DNA from 3 places in the Pseudomonas sp. S2_C03 genome. Region 2 is predicted to be linked to each of the others. Evidence: predicted binding sites of a transcription regulator. Region 2 holds the regulator's gene; each other region holds the start of a gene.

Region 1 (4,383 bases), 1.8 Mb from region 2:
CGGGGCTGCGGCGGCATTGCGGGTTATCCACAGCCGACGAGCACTGGCTGGAAACGGCTTGCGAACGACTGACCCTGTCGCTGCGCTCAGCGCATCGGCTGCTCAAGGTGGCGCGCACATTGGCCGACCTTGAGCAGGTTGAGGAGATCACGCGGGAACATCTGGCCGAGGCGTTGCAGTATCGGCCGGCGACTCAATAGGGCTTGGATTGAGTCGCCCCCAATTGCGAGCACGCTCGCTCCCCCAGTAGATCTACATACTTCGGACCCTGTGGGAGCGGGCTTGCTCGCGATAGCTATTTCAGCCGTACCTCAACGAAACCGGTCAACCTCCGAGCGCAGATCCGCCGCCAGTTTCTCCAGCTCCTTCGCCGTGACAGCCAGGTTCGCCACCACTTCGCGTTGTTCGCTGTTGGCCAGCGCAATGCTTTGCAGGTTGCTGCTGAGCAACGTCGCTGTGCTGCTCTGTTCCTGGGTCGCGGTGGTAATTGCGGCGAACTGTTGACCGGCCGAGCGGCTTTGCTCGTCAATCCGCGCCAGTGCCGAGGCGACGTTGGCGTTGCGTGAAAGACCTTCCTGCATCAGCACGTTGCCCTGCTCCATGGTGCTGATGGCGTTGCCCGTTTCCTGCTGGATGCTCTGGATCATGCCGGAAATCTCGTCGGTTGCCTGACGAGTGCGGGACGCCAGGTTGCGCACCTCATCCGCCACCACGGCAAAACCGCGTCCTTGCTCGCCGGCACGGGCTGCTTCGATGGCTGCGTTGAGCGCCAGAAGGTTGGTTTGCTCGGCAATGGAGGTAATGGTGCCGACGATGCCGCCGATTTCCTGCGAGCGCTGCCCCAAGGTATTGATCACCGACGCCGTGCTGTTCAACGCACCGGCAATCTGCTCCAGCGAAGAAGACGCTTCGTCCATGGACGTACGACCGATCTGGGTTTGCTGGGCGTTCTCCTGGGCCAGTCGTTGGGTATTGCCCATGTTGTCGGCAATGTTCAGCGAGGTGGCACTGAACTCCTCTACGGCACCGGCCATGCTGGTGATCTCGCCCGACTGCTGCTCCATCCCTTCATAAGCACCGCCGGACAGGCCGGACAACGCCTGGGCACGGCTGTTGACCTCTTGCGAGGACTTGCGAATGTGCTCGACCATGGTCGACAGCGCCTGGCTCATCTGGTTGAACGCACGGGCCAGTTGACCTATTTCGTCATTGCTCGACACATTCAGACGAACGCTCAGGTCACCGGCACCCAGGGCTTCAGCCTGACGTACCAGATCGCTCAGTGGCGCAAGTTTACTGCGCAGCAGCCAGACTGCCGAACCCACGGCAATCAGCATCGCCAGCAAACTACCAATAGCCAGCTGAATACCGACGCTCCAGGTCACCGCGCTGATTTCCTCCTGCGGCATGCTGGCGACAACCGACCATGGACCGTCCTCGAAAGGCACCGCGACGCTGTAGAAGTCTTCCGAAGTGTCACTCCAGAAACCGCCATCGCTTGGCGTCTTCGCCAGATTGACGATGGCCGGGGCGGCTTTGTCCAGGGCTTGCACGCCGGCAATCGGCACCAGCCAATTGTTTTTCTCGTCGAGAAGCGCCAGCGATCCGGTCTGGCCAATACGGAAGCGCTTGAGGTTGGCAAACTGGGCGTTCTGCGCGTCGGTGTAGTCAAAACCCACGTACAGCACGGCAATCACCTTCCCGGTGCTGTCGCGCACCGGTGTGTATTGCGACATGTAGTAACGCTCAAACAACAGGGAGCGGCCAACAAAGCTCTGCCCCGACATCAAGCGAGCGTAAGCCGGGTTGGCATGATCGAGGATGGTGCCGATGGCACGGGTACCGTCCTGCTTCGTGACGTTGGTGCTGACGCGAATGAAATCCTCACCGTTGCGCACGAAGACCGTGGCCACGCCGGCGGTCATCTGCTTGAACTCGTCCACTTCCTTGAAGTTGTTGTTGAGCACTTCGTTACCCAGGTGCAGGCCAGGCGTCTGAGTGCCTGCCACGTTGAACTGTTCATCCGGGTGGACGCTCAGGCCGCCCGCGAAGCGCTTCTCGAACAGACCCGCCAGGCGCTGGGTACTTTCACGCAACGTGCTGTGGAAAGTAGTCAACTGATCGGCCAGCAAACGGGCTTCGCTGGCCAGGTGTTCCTCGCGTGTGGCGAGGTTGGCAGTGTCCAGCGAACGCAGGGCGAACAAGGTACTACCGGTGATAACGATTGCCAGGATCACAGCTAGCGCAAGGCCAAGCTGTGAGGCAATTCGAGCACGAGGTTGAGACATGACTGCTCCTGGCCGGGCGCCCTCCTCCTTGATTGGCTGCCCAGCAATTTTTCTAATAATGGGAATTGCGTGAAACCTGCACGAGGGTTCCACAATGATACTTTCGGCCTAAAAACCTAATACTTGAGTGGTTATCTCGGATACCGCGCAAGGCCGTGGTAGAGCAGGCTCTAACGATTCAGCGCAAGCGCTCTACGGCGGGCATTTTCATGGCTCGGACCTCGTTTTGCAGAAAGTCGCCGAGCCTGCGCAAACGTTCACCTCCCGGCCGGGTTTTCGGCCAAACGAGGTAATAATTCTCACCACTGGCGACGGCAGTGGGCCACGGCAAACTCAGTCGCCCCTGCGCCACATCCTCAGCCACCATCAGCAGGTCGCCCATCGACACGCCGTAACCCCGGGCAGCGGCAATCATGCCCAGCTCCAGCGTATCGAATACCTGGCCGCCCTTGAGCGACACCTGATCGGACAGCCCCATACGGTCCAGCCAACTGCGCCAGTCACGCCGGTCCGGCGTCGGGTGCAGCAGTTCAGCCTGAGCCAGGCGCTCGACATCCCACGGCTGGTCGTTGAGAAGATTCGGCGCGCCCACGGGGATCAGTTCTTCGGCAAACAACAGCCTGGCTTCCCAATCGGGTGGAAATTGCCCGTTACCCAGTATCACCGCGCAGTCGAAGGGCTCATGGTTGAAGTCCACCGAATCGATGTCCATCCACGCGCTGGTCAGTTGCACCTCGTTGCCCGGTTGCAGGTGGCGGAAGCGGCTGAGCCGCGCCAGCAACCAGCGCATGGTCAGGGTGGAAGGAGCTTTCATGCGCAGGATGTCATCTTCGGCCTGCAAGGTCTGACAGGCCCGCTCCAGCGCGGTAAAACCTTCGCGGATACCCGGCAGGATCAACCGCGCCGACTCGGTCAGTTGCAGGTGGCGACCGCTACGATGAAACAACCGGCAGGCAAAATGCTCTTCCAGAGTACGAATGTGTCGGCTGACCGCACTTTGCGTGATCGACAGTTCTTCAGCGGCGCGGGTAAACGAACTGTGACGTGCCGCCGCTTCGAATGCACGAAGGGCATACAACGGGGGAAGGCGACGAGACATGCGTAAAGCTCCTACAACGTAATCCCATAAACTTATCAGAAAGATCCCAAGATGAGTTTAAGTCATGCTACTCATCCTATTTATCCCTTTGTGCAAACCTCGCAAAGCGCCGAAAATCGACCCTTTCCTCTACTACCTGACTGTCGGGCGTGATAACAATGAAACATCCAGTGCGTTCAGAACTCTGGGCCATCCTGCGGCTGGCGGGGCCGTTGATTGCCTCGCAGCTGGCGCACATGCTGATGGTGCTCACCGACACCCTGATGATGGCGCGTATCAGTCCCGAGGCGTTGGCGGGTGGCGGACTCGGTGCGGCCACCTATTCATTTGTTTCGATTTTTTGCATCGGCGTGATTGCAGCGGTGGGCACACTGGTGTCGATCCGTCACGGCGCTGGCGATATCGTCGGCGCGGCGCGGCTGACCCAGGCCGGTTTGTGGCTGGCCTGGCTGATGGCGCTGGTGGCTGGGTTACTGCTATGGAACCTCAAACCCGTTCTGATCCTGTTCGGCCAGACCGAGACCAACGTGCAACTGGCCGGGCAGTTTCTGTTGATCCTGCCTTTCGCCCTGCCCGGCTACCTTAGCTTCATGGCCCTTCGCGGCTTCACCAGCGCCATTGGCCGCGCGACGCCGGTGATGGTCATCAGCCTTGCCGGCACCGTTGCCAACTTCGTGCTCAACTACGCGTTGATCACAGGAATGTTTGGTCTGCCGAAAATGGGCCTGGTGGGTATTGGCCTGGTCACGGCGATTGTTGCCAACCTGATGGCTTTGGCGTTGGCGTGGCATATCCGGCGGCACCCGGCCTACGATGCCTATCCATTGCGCCAGGGACTGTCGCGACCCAACCGTCAGTACCTCAAAGAGATGTGGCGCCTGGGTCTGCCGATTGGCGGCACTTACGCGGTGGAGGTCGGGCTGTTTGCGTTCGCGGCGTTGTGCATGGGAACCATGGGCAGCACGCAACTGGCTGCGCACCAGATTGCGTTGCAGA
Region 2 (4,383 bases):
ATCGCGGATCGTCACCGCTCAGGCCGAACTGAGCCTGCGCAGCGAAGGCGAGAGCGACAAGTCGACCAATCGCCAGTTGTTCGCCGGCTTGCCGTTGACCGCTGCCGAGCCGCTGATCGAGCCGACGTACAGCGAGCCACGCCGTGCCGCACCTGCGCCTGCGCCCGCTGCACCGGCCGGCGTCGATCCACGGATGCTCGATTCGATGCGTTTCGAGCTCAACAGCCTGCGCGAACTGATGGAAGTACAACTGGGCTCGCTGGCGTGGAGCCAACTGCAGGGTAATGCGCCGGCCCAGGCCAACCTGTGGCGTCGTCTGCAGCGTATTGGTTTGTCCGGCCCGTTGTCGCGCGACCTGCTGGAAATGATCTCTGGCGTTGAGGAGCCTCGGCAGGCCTGGCGCATGTTGCTGGCGCACCTGGCGCGGATGATCAGCACGCCGGAAGTCGAGCCACTGGAAGAAGGAGGCGTGATTGCCATGGTCGGTCCGGCCGGCATGGGCAAGACCACCACCCTGGCCAAACTGGCGGCCCGCTACGTGCTCAAGTACGGCGCGCAGAGCATTGCCCTGGTGAGCATGGACAGCTACCGCATCGGTGCCCAGGAGCAACTCAAGACCCTGGGGCGCATTCTCAACGTCTCGGTAACCCACGTCGATCCGGGCCAGTCCCTGGTTCAGGCACTGGATCCGTTGCTGCGCAAGCGCGTGGTGTTGATCGATACCGCCGGCCTCCAGGCCAGCGATCCAGCGCTGCGCATGCAGCTTGAAAGCCTGGCCGGTCGTGGCATCCGGGCAAAAAATTACCTGGTGCTCGCAACCACCAGCCAGAAGCAGGTTCTAACGGCCGCTTATCATAGTTACAAGCGCTGCGGGCTGGCAGGCTGCATCCTGACTAAACTGGATGAAACGGCTAGTTTGGGCGAGGTGTTGAGCCTGGCAATCAGTCATGAATTGCCGGTGGCTTACCTCACCGATGGACCACGTATTCCGGATGACTTGCATTTGCCGCGCCGTCATCAGTTGGTCAGTCGCGCCGTCAGCGTGCAAATGCAGGAAGAACCCAGCGAAGAAGCCATGGCTGACATGTTCGCTGACATCTACCACAGTCCGACCAAGCAGGTTGGCTGAGGTGAACAGTTTTTGTACCTACATCGATGGTCTGCCAGGCATTGTTCCAGTTGCGAACGCGCAGCCAGTCATGTGGCCTCCGTCTATGCAAGACAAGGTAAAGAAATAACATGGGCAGCATGCATCCCGTACAGGTGATCGCGGTGACCGGCGGCAAGGGTGGCGTCGGCAAGACTAACGTGTCAGTGAACTTGTCCCTGGCTCTAGCGGAGCTAGGCCGGCGGGTCATGCTGCTGGACGCCGATCTGGGGCTGGCGAACGTCGACGTTCTGCTGGGCCTGACACCCAAACGCACCCTGGCCGACGTGATCGAGGGCCGCTGCGAGCTGCGTGACGTATTGTTGCAAGGCCCCGGCGGCATCCGCATCGTTCCCGCCGCCTCCGGCACACAGAGCATGGTGCACCTGAGCCCGGCCCAGCATGCCGGCCTGATTCAGGCGTTCAGCGATATCGGCGACAACCTCGATGTGCTGGTGATCGATACCGCTGCGGGTATTGGTGACTCGGTAGTCAGTTTTGTCCGCGCCGCCCAGGAAGTCCTCCTGGTGGTCTGCGACGAGCCAACGTCCATCACTGACGCTTACGCTCTGATCAAGCTGCTCAACCGTGATTACGGCATGAACCGTTTCCGCGTCCTGGCCAACATGGCCCAGAGCCCTCAGGAAGGGCGCAACCTGTTCGCCAAGTTGACAAAGGTCACGGATCGTTTCCTTGACGTCGCCCTACAATACGTCGGCGCGGTGCCCTACGACGAAAGCGTACGCAAGGCCGTCCAGAAGCAGCGCGCTGTTTATGAAGCTTTCCCGCGTTCCAAGTGCTCGCTGGCTTTCAAGGCCATTGCACAGAAGGTCGATACCTGGCCACTGCCCGCCAACCCGCGCGGGCACCTGGAGTTTTTCGTCGAGCGCCTCGTGCAACAAACGGCAGGACCCGTGCTATGACCGCCAGCGGTTACAACCTCTACAAGAAATCGGCGCGTTACGCGCAGTACGAGCTGATCGAGCGTTACGCGCCACTGGTCAAACGCATTGCGTATCACTTGTTGGCGCGCCTGCCGGCCAGTGTTCAGGTCGAAGACCTGATCCAGGCCGGGATGATCGGCCTGCTGGAAGTGTCCACCAAATACGACGCCAGCAAAGGCGCCAGTTTCGAGACGTACGCGGGCATTCGAATCCGTGGCGCCATGCTTGATGAAGTGCGCAAAGGGGATTGGGCGCCACGCTCGGTTCACCGCAATACCCGCATGGTCAGCGACGCAATTCGCTCGATTGAAGCTAAAACCGGCCGTGACGCTAAAGATCACGAAGTTGCGGCCGAACTCCAATTGAGTCTCGATGATTATTACGGGATTTTGAACGACACCCTGGGCAGCCGGTTATTCAGTTTCGACGATCTTTTGCAGGACGGCGAACACGAAGGGCTGCATGAGGATGGCGCGAGTGCTCATCTCGAGCCGTCACGCGATCTGGAAGACGAACGCTTCCAGGCGGCGCTGGCGGACGCGATTGCCAATTTGCCGGAGCGCGAGCGACTGGTGTTGGCGCTGTACTACGACGAAGAGTTGAATCTCAAGGAAATCGGTGAGGTCCTGGGGGTCAGCGAATCTCGGGTCAGCCAGTTACACAGCCAGTGCGCGGCCCGTTTGCGGGGGCGTTTGGGGGAGTGGCGAGCGCGCTGAAGGCAGTGTGGGGACACTGCGAACGTGGCTGGTGCGGGGTTGAACCGTGCCGGTCTCGATCTGTTGTGCTCCAGACAGTCATTGAGTGCTCTGCCGAATTGATTGAAATGGCGCGTCCAGGTGCTGGGCGCGTTTAAGACTGCTTGGAGGTCGAATTGGACAAGAACATGAAAATCCTCATCGTTGATGACTTTTCAACGATGCGGCGGATCATCAAGAACCTGTTGCGTGACCTTGGGTTCACCAACACGGTTGAGGCTGACGATGGCATCACCGCCATTCCGGTTCTCAACAGCGGAAGCATCGACTTTCTGGTAACCGACTGGAACATGCCTGGCATGACCGGTATCGATCTGCTGCGCCACGTGCGCGCCGACGAAAAACTCAAGCACCTGCCGGTATTGATGGTCACTGCAGAAGCCAAGCGCGAGCAGATCATCGAAGCTGCCCAGGCCGGTGTAAACGGTTATGTCGTCAAACCCTTCACGGCCCAGGCGTTGAAAGAAAAAATCGAGAAGATTTTCGAACGCATCGGTTGAGTCACCGCGCCACGGGGGAGCTATGGACCACAAAGAATCTTCACAGGGCGAGTTCGAGTCGACCCTGAAAAAACACGCGGTCGAATTGGTCGAAAGCCTTGAAAAAGGCAAGTTCGGTGACGCGGTACAACTGATCCATGAGCTCAATCAGACCCGTGACCGCGGCCTGTATCAGGAAGTGGGCAAGCTCACCCGCGAATTGCATAGCGCGATCGTCAATTTCCAGATTGATCCGCACATGCCGCAAGCCGAGGAAGTGTCCCAGATCACGGATGCCACCGAGCGCCTGGGGTATGTTGTCAAGCTGACCGAGGCCGCTGCGAACCGCACCATGGATCTGGTCGAAAGCTCAACGCCTCTGGTCAACAGCCTTGGCGATGAAGCCCAGGCATTGAGCACGGACTGGGGGCGTTTCATGCGCCGCGAAGTCGGGGCCGAAGAGTTTCGCGAACTGGCGCGGCGTGTCGACGGTTTCCTGGCTCGCAGCAGCAAGGACAACCGGGCGGTATCGAGCAACCTCAACGACATTCTGCTCGCGCAGGATTACCAGGATCTCACCGGTCAGGTGATCAAGCGTGTGACGCAATTGGTCACGGACGTTGAAACCAATCTGCTCAAACTTGTGCTCATGGCCAGTCAGGTGGACCGCTTTGCGGGCATCGAACATGACCGGGAAGCGATGCTTGCAGAAAAAGATCCACAAAAACATCTCTCTCAGGGTGAAGGTCCGCAGATTCATGCCGATAAAAGAGAAGACGTTGTGTCCGGTCAGGACGATGTGGACGATTTGCTATCCAGCCTTGGATTTTAGGTTTTATTAGACCTGTTCTGTTAGGAGCACACCATTAATGAGCTTCGGCGCCGATGAAGAGATCCTTCAGGATTTCCTGGTTGAGGCCGGCGAGATTCTAGAGCAACTGTCCGAGCAGCTGGTCGAGCTGGAAAGTCGACCTGATGATGCGGACTTGCTCAATGCAATTTTTCGCGGTTTTCACACTGTAAAAGGGGGCGCCGGCTTCCTCCAGCTCAATGAGCTG
Region 3 (4,383 bases), 2.2 Mb from region 2:
GACAGTTCATGCAGCACGATATACAAATAAAATTCGTGGGAAAAACCTGAAACTTTAGGTGTATAGGCTGAATTGGCAATCATGCAGGCTTCATTAATAAGCATGCATAAATCGACACCCATGAACCACAGGAAAGCCAGACCGTATAGATCATCCGAGTTCTTGCCCTCCCCATCAGTCAGCGGCACGAACACTCGATTGCAAGTATTAAAGTCCGTATAAATGACCTCGGAAACGAGCTCCGGATTTTTGATCAACGAATACATGAGTTCAAGCCTTTCGCGCAGGTAGTCGCGGCTCTCGAACAAGGTGTCAATGGCGGTGATCAACTCTGAATCGGGTAAAGGGCTTACGGTATCGACAGGCTCCAATGCCTGCAGGATCGATTCGATACCGGCAACGACCGCAACATTGACGAATTCGTTGATCATCGAAACCACGTAATTCTCGAGGACAAGACCGGGGGTAATCGCAGATTGGACTTGTTCGAAGTGCAGGACAAACTGCCGCATACGATCTTCAACGACGACCAGATTATCAAGGATGGTTTCGTCGGCGATAAGACTTGAATTCGTACCATCGAGCAGTTTTGATCGCCGCCTGACATACGCGACTTTTTCGGCGGGAGAACTGCCGAGAAATCGGGCCAACTTATACATGGCACATTCGGTAGTCACGGTTTCAAGTCTCATCGCCAACCTCCAGACATTTAAGGTTGGCGAAAACTAGCACGGCGAAAACCGGTGTCATAACACGCAGTTGTAACCCTATTTGCCAGCAATAACCGTTAACAACATGTTTGCAAGCGAGGCTCGAACACTGACTATGCTTGAGCCCGATCAACGCATGAACGGGCCGACCCAATGCGTCTGCAAGAACAACTGATCGATCCAGAACACCTGGTGAAGCAGCACAATCACCCAAAACAGAATTTGAAACGAAACCTTGCGCGTTTTGTGTCGCAATACCTGCTGGGCGAGCAAGGCGCCAGGCCAGCCGCCGGCAAGTCCCACCGCATGCAGTATGTTTTCAGGGGTGCGCCTGCCCTCAGTGCGGGCCTTGTGCTTGTCGCGCCAGTAAAGGAAAAACGCAAGCACGCTGACGAGCCCATAGGCCGCCAGCGGTATGAACGAAACGCCTTGCACCCAGAAAGAGACAGAGCCAATGAGCGGCAGCGCGCACACCACCGCGAGCACCAGCAGTTTCAGCCGCAGATTTTGCACCGGGCCACCCGACGGGCGTTCGGGCGGACGGCGTGCGCGGCTGCCATTCATTACTTGGCCGCCGTCCAGTCGACCCAGCCAAACTGCCAGGTGGCCAGGATCAGCAGGCCAAACGCGATGCGGTACCAGGCAAACACGGCGTAACTGTGGCTGGCAATGAACTTGAGCAGGCCACGCACGGCGATCATCGCGAAGATGAACGCGGTGACGAAGCCCAGGGCGAACACCGGCAGGTCCGCCGGTTCGAACAGATGTCGGTACTTGAACCCCGAATACACCGCCGCCGCCACCATGGTGGGCATGGCCAGGAAAAAGGAGAACTCGGTGGCGGTCTTGCGCGACAGGCCGAACAGCAACCCACCGATGATGGTGGCGCCGGATCGCGAGGTTCCTGGAATCATCGCCAGACACTGGGCGAAGCCGACCTTCAGGGCGTCTTTCCAGGTGATTTCGTCGACCGTTTCAGCGTGCACGGCGTGGTCGCGCTTCTCCGCCCACAACATGATGACCCCGCCCACTACCAATGCCGCCGCGACGGTGATCGGGTTGAACAGGTAATGGTGGATCAGGTCGGAAAAGATCACCCCCAGCACCACGGCCGGCATGAAAGCGACCAGCAGGTTCAGCGTAAAGCGCTGGGCGCCGGGTTGCGTCGGCAGTCCCGTTACCACATCCAGAATCTTGCGGCGAAATTCCCACACCACCGCCAGGATCGCACCCAACTGAATGATGATGTTGAAGGCAATAGCCCGCTCGCCTCCGAAGTTCAACAGGTCGGCCACGATGATCTGGTGTCCGGTACTGGAAATCGGCAAAAACTCCGTCAGCCCTTCCACAACCCCAAGTATCAATGCCTGCAAGGCGGTCCAAAGATCCATCAATCCCCCAAGAAGCGATGCACGACGGCATGCCCCGATCGTATTTATTGCAAAACGTTGATTATGATCAGCGCGACGCAAGGTCGGCGCGCACAGAATCACGACGGAGTCGTAAAAAATCCGTGAAAAATCAACTTCAATTCAGGTTTTTGCGTTCAGGGCCGAAATCCTATCAGACAAGCCCCAATAACGCTGCCACGTTATTGGACTTGGGTCGGATATGCCCGTTCGACGAAGTGTGATGGGATTCTGCCGAATAAAAAAACAATAACACCGGAGTGACAGTGCTATGAACAGCTTGCGCAGTATGTCGATCAGCCGTCGTTTGTGGCTCATCTTGGTCGTAGCCGTCATGATGCTCTTGACGTTGGGTGTGTTGATGCTCAAGCAGATCCACGACGATCTCTATCACGCCAAGGCACAGAAAACCCAACACGTGGTGCAGACGGCCAGCGGCATTCTGACCTATTACCACGGCCTGGAGACCGCCGGCACCCTGACCCGCGAAGCGGCACAGAAGCAGGCATTGAGCGCCGTGCGCGGCCTGCGTTATGACGAGAATGAGTACTTCTGGATCAACGACCTGACGCCGGTGATGATCATGCACCCGGTCAACCAGAAGCTTGACGGCCAGAACCTCTCGGCCATTCGTGATCCGGACGGGTTCGCGGTGTTCAATGAAATGGTAGCCCTGGCCAAGGCCAAGGGCGGTGGTGCGATCGACTATCGCTGGCCAAAACCCGGCGCCAGCGATGCCGTGGAAAAAACCTCTTACGTCAAACTGTTTGAACCCTGGGGCTGGGTGATCGGCTCGGGCGTGTACATCGATGACCTGCAGGCAGAGTTCAAGGCCCAGGTGTGGAAAGCCTCCAGCGTCGGCCTGGTGATCGCCTTGATCATGGCATTGCTGGTGATCCTGATCGCCCGCAGCATTGTGCGTCCCTTGCAGGAAACCGTGAACGCAATGGCCAATATCGCCAGCGGCGAGAGCGATCTGACTCGTAGCCTCGATACCCATGGCCACGATGAAGTCACGCAACTGGCCCACCATTTCAACGCATTCACCGCCAAACTGCGTGGCGTGATCAGCCAGTTGCAGGTCTCGGCTGGCGCGCTCGGCCAATCGTCCAACGAGCTGGGCAACGATGCCGCCCAGGCGCAGCAGCGCAGCCAGCAACAATCCCAGCAGATGGAGCTGGTGGCCACAGCCATCAACGAAGTGACGTACGGCGTGCAGGATGTCGCCAAGAACGCCGAGCATGCGGCGAGCGAAATGCGCGATGCCGAGTCCCAGGCGCAGCAGGGTCAGGTGAACATCGACAGCAGCCTGGAACAGATCGACAAACTGTCCTCCACCATCGACCAGGCCGTGGAGGTCATCCGTACGCTGGCCACCGAAAGCACCCAGATCGGCAGCGTGCTGGAAGTGATCCGTTCGATTGCCGAACAAACCAACCTGCTGGCGCTCAACGCCGCCATCGAGGCCGCGCGAGCCGGTGAGCAGGGACGCGGGTTCGCCGTAGTGGCCGATGAAGTGCGCCTGCTGGCGCAGCGCACGCAAAAATCCACCGCCGAGATCCAGTCGATGATCGAGCGCCTGCAAAGCCATTCCGAGGCGGCGGTCAAGGTCATTGGCGACAGCAGCCGCGCGTCCCAGTTGACCATCGAACAGGCAGGCCTGGCGGGCGCCAGCCTCAACGCCATCGGCCAGGCTTTGCGCAACCTCAACGGCTTGAATACCTCCATTGCCAGCGCCACCCTGCAACAGGCGCATGTGGTCGAGGACATCAACCAGAACGTCACCCAGGCTGCAGGCTTGTCCCACAGCACGGCGCTGGCGGCGGAACAGTCGAGCGTGGCCAGTGTTCGCCTCAAGGACTTGAGCGAACAGTTGAACACCCTGCTCAGACAGTTCCGCGTCTAAACAGTCCCGTCGCAGCGGCCCGCTCTGCGCCGCTGCGACGAGACTGCGCGCTGGCCGGTTCTACTCGGGGGCGCCTGCCGGTACAATCCGCCCCCTCCTCTTTCTCCCCGAGGTTGTTCCATGTCCGGGCTTGAACTGTTCGCCGCCGCCCTCGGCGTGATCGCCGTGTGGCTGACGGTCAGGCAGAACCCGTGGTGCTGGCCCATCGGCCTGGTCATGGTGCTGGTCTACAGCTGGGTCTTCTTCGAGGTGAAGCTGTACTCGGACATGCTGCTTCAAGTGATCTACGCCGGGTTGCAGCTGTATGGCTGGTGGCAATGGACACGGGCGGGCCAGGACCATCGAGGCCGTGATGTCA

The links. The regulator FliA, encoded in region 2, starts transcription of late flagellar genes. The targets are predictions, from matches to a motif close to CTAAAGTTTNNNNNNNNNNNGCCGNTAA.
Region 1: the regulator FliA is predicted to act here: its motif matches at 2,389-2,416, upstream of AB4N64_RS25745 (methyl-accepting chemotaxis protein).
Region 3: the regulator FliA is predicted to act here: its motif matches at 2,242-2,269, upstream of AB4N64_RS07380 (methyl-accepting chemotaxis protein).

Annotation. Positions count from the first base shown of each region.
Region 1 is NZ_CP162766.1:5,597,006-5,601,388, reverse strand. It holds gene AB4N64_RS25750 (YifB family Mg chelatase-like AAA ATPase) at 1-200, shown strand, start outside; gene AB4N64_RS25745 (methyl-accepting chemotaxis protein) at 312-2,288, opposite strand; gene AB4N64_RS25740 (LysR substrate-binding domain-containing protein) at 2,467-3,387, opposite strand; gene AB4N64_RS25735 (NorM family multidrug efflux MATE transporter) at 3,546-4,383, shown strand, end outside.
Region 2 is NZ_CP162766.1:3,787,422-3,791,804, reverse strand. It holds gene flhF (flagellar biosynthesis protein FlhF) at 1-1,129, shown strand, start outside; gene fleN (flagellar synthesis regulator FleN) at 1,240-2,070, shown strand; gene fliA (RNA polymerase sigma factor FliA) at 2,067-2,807, shown strand; gene AB4N64_RS17485 (chemotaxis response regulator CheY) at 2,975-3,346, shown strand; gene AB4N64_RS17480 (protein phosphatase CheZ) at 3,369-4,157, shown strand; gene AB4N64_RS17475 (chemotaxis protein CheA) at 4,195-4,383, shown strand, end outside.
Region 3 is NZ_CP162766.1:1,615,895-1,620,277, reverse strand. It holds gene AB4N64_RS07395 (hypothetical protein) at 1-692, opposite strand, end outside; gene AB4N64_RS07390 (DUF1294 domain-containing protein) at 840-1,274, opposite strand; gene AB4N64_RS07385 (undecaprenyl-diphosphate phosphatase) at 1,274-2,101, opposite strand; gene AB4N64_RS07380 (methyl-accepting chemotaxis protein) at 2,391-4,025, shown strand; gene pnuC (nicotinamide riboside transporter PnuC) at 4,146-4,383, shown strand, end outside.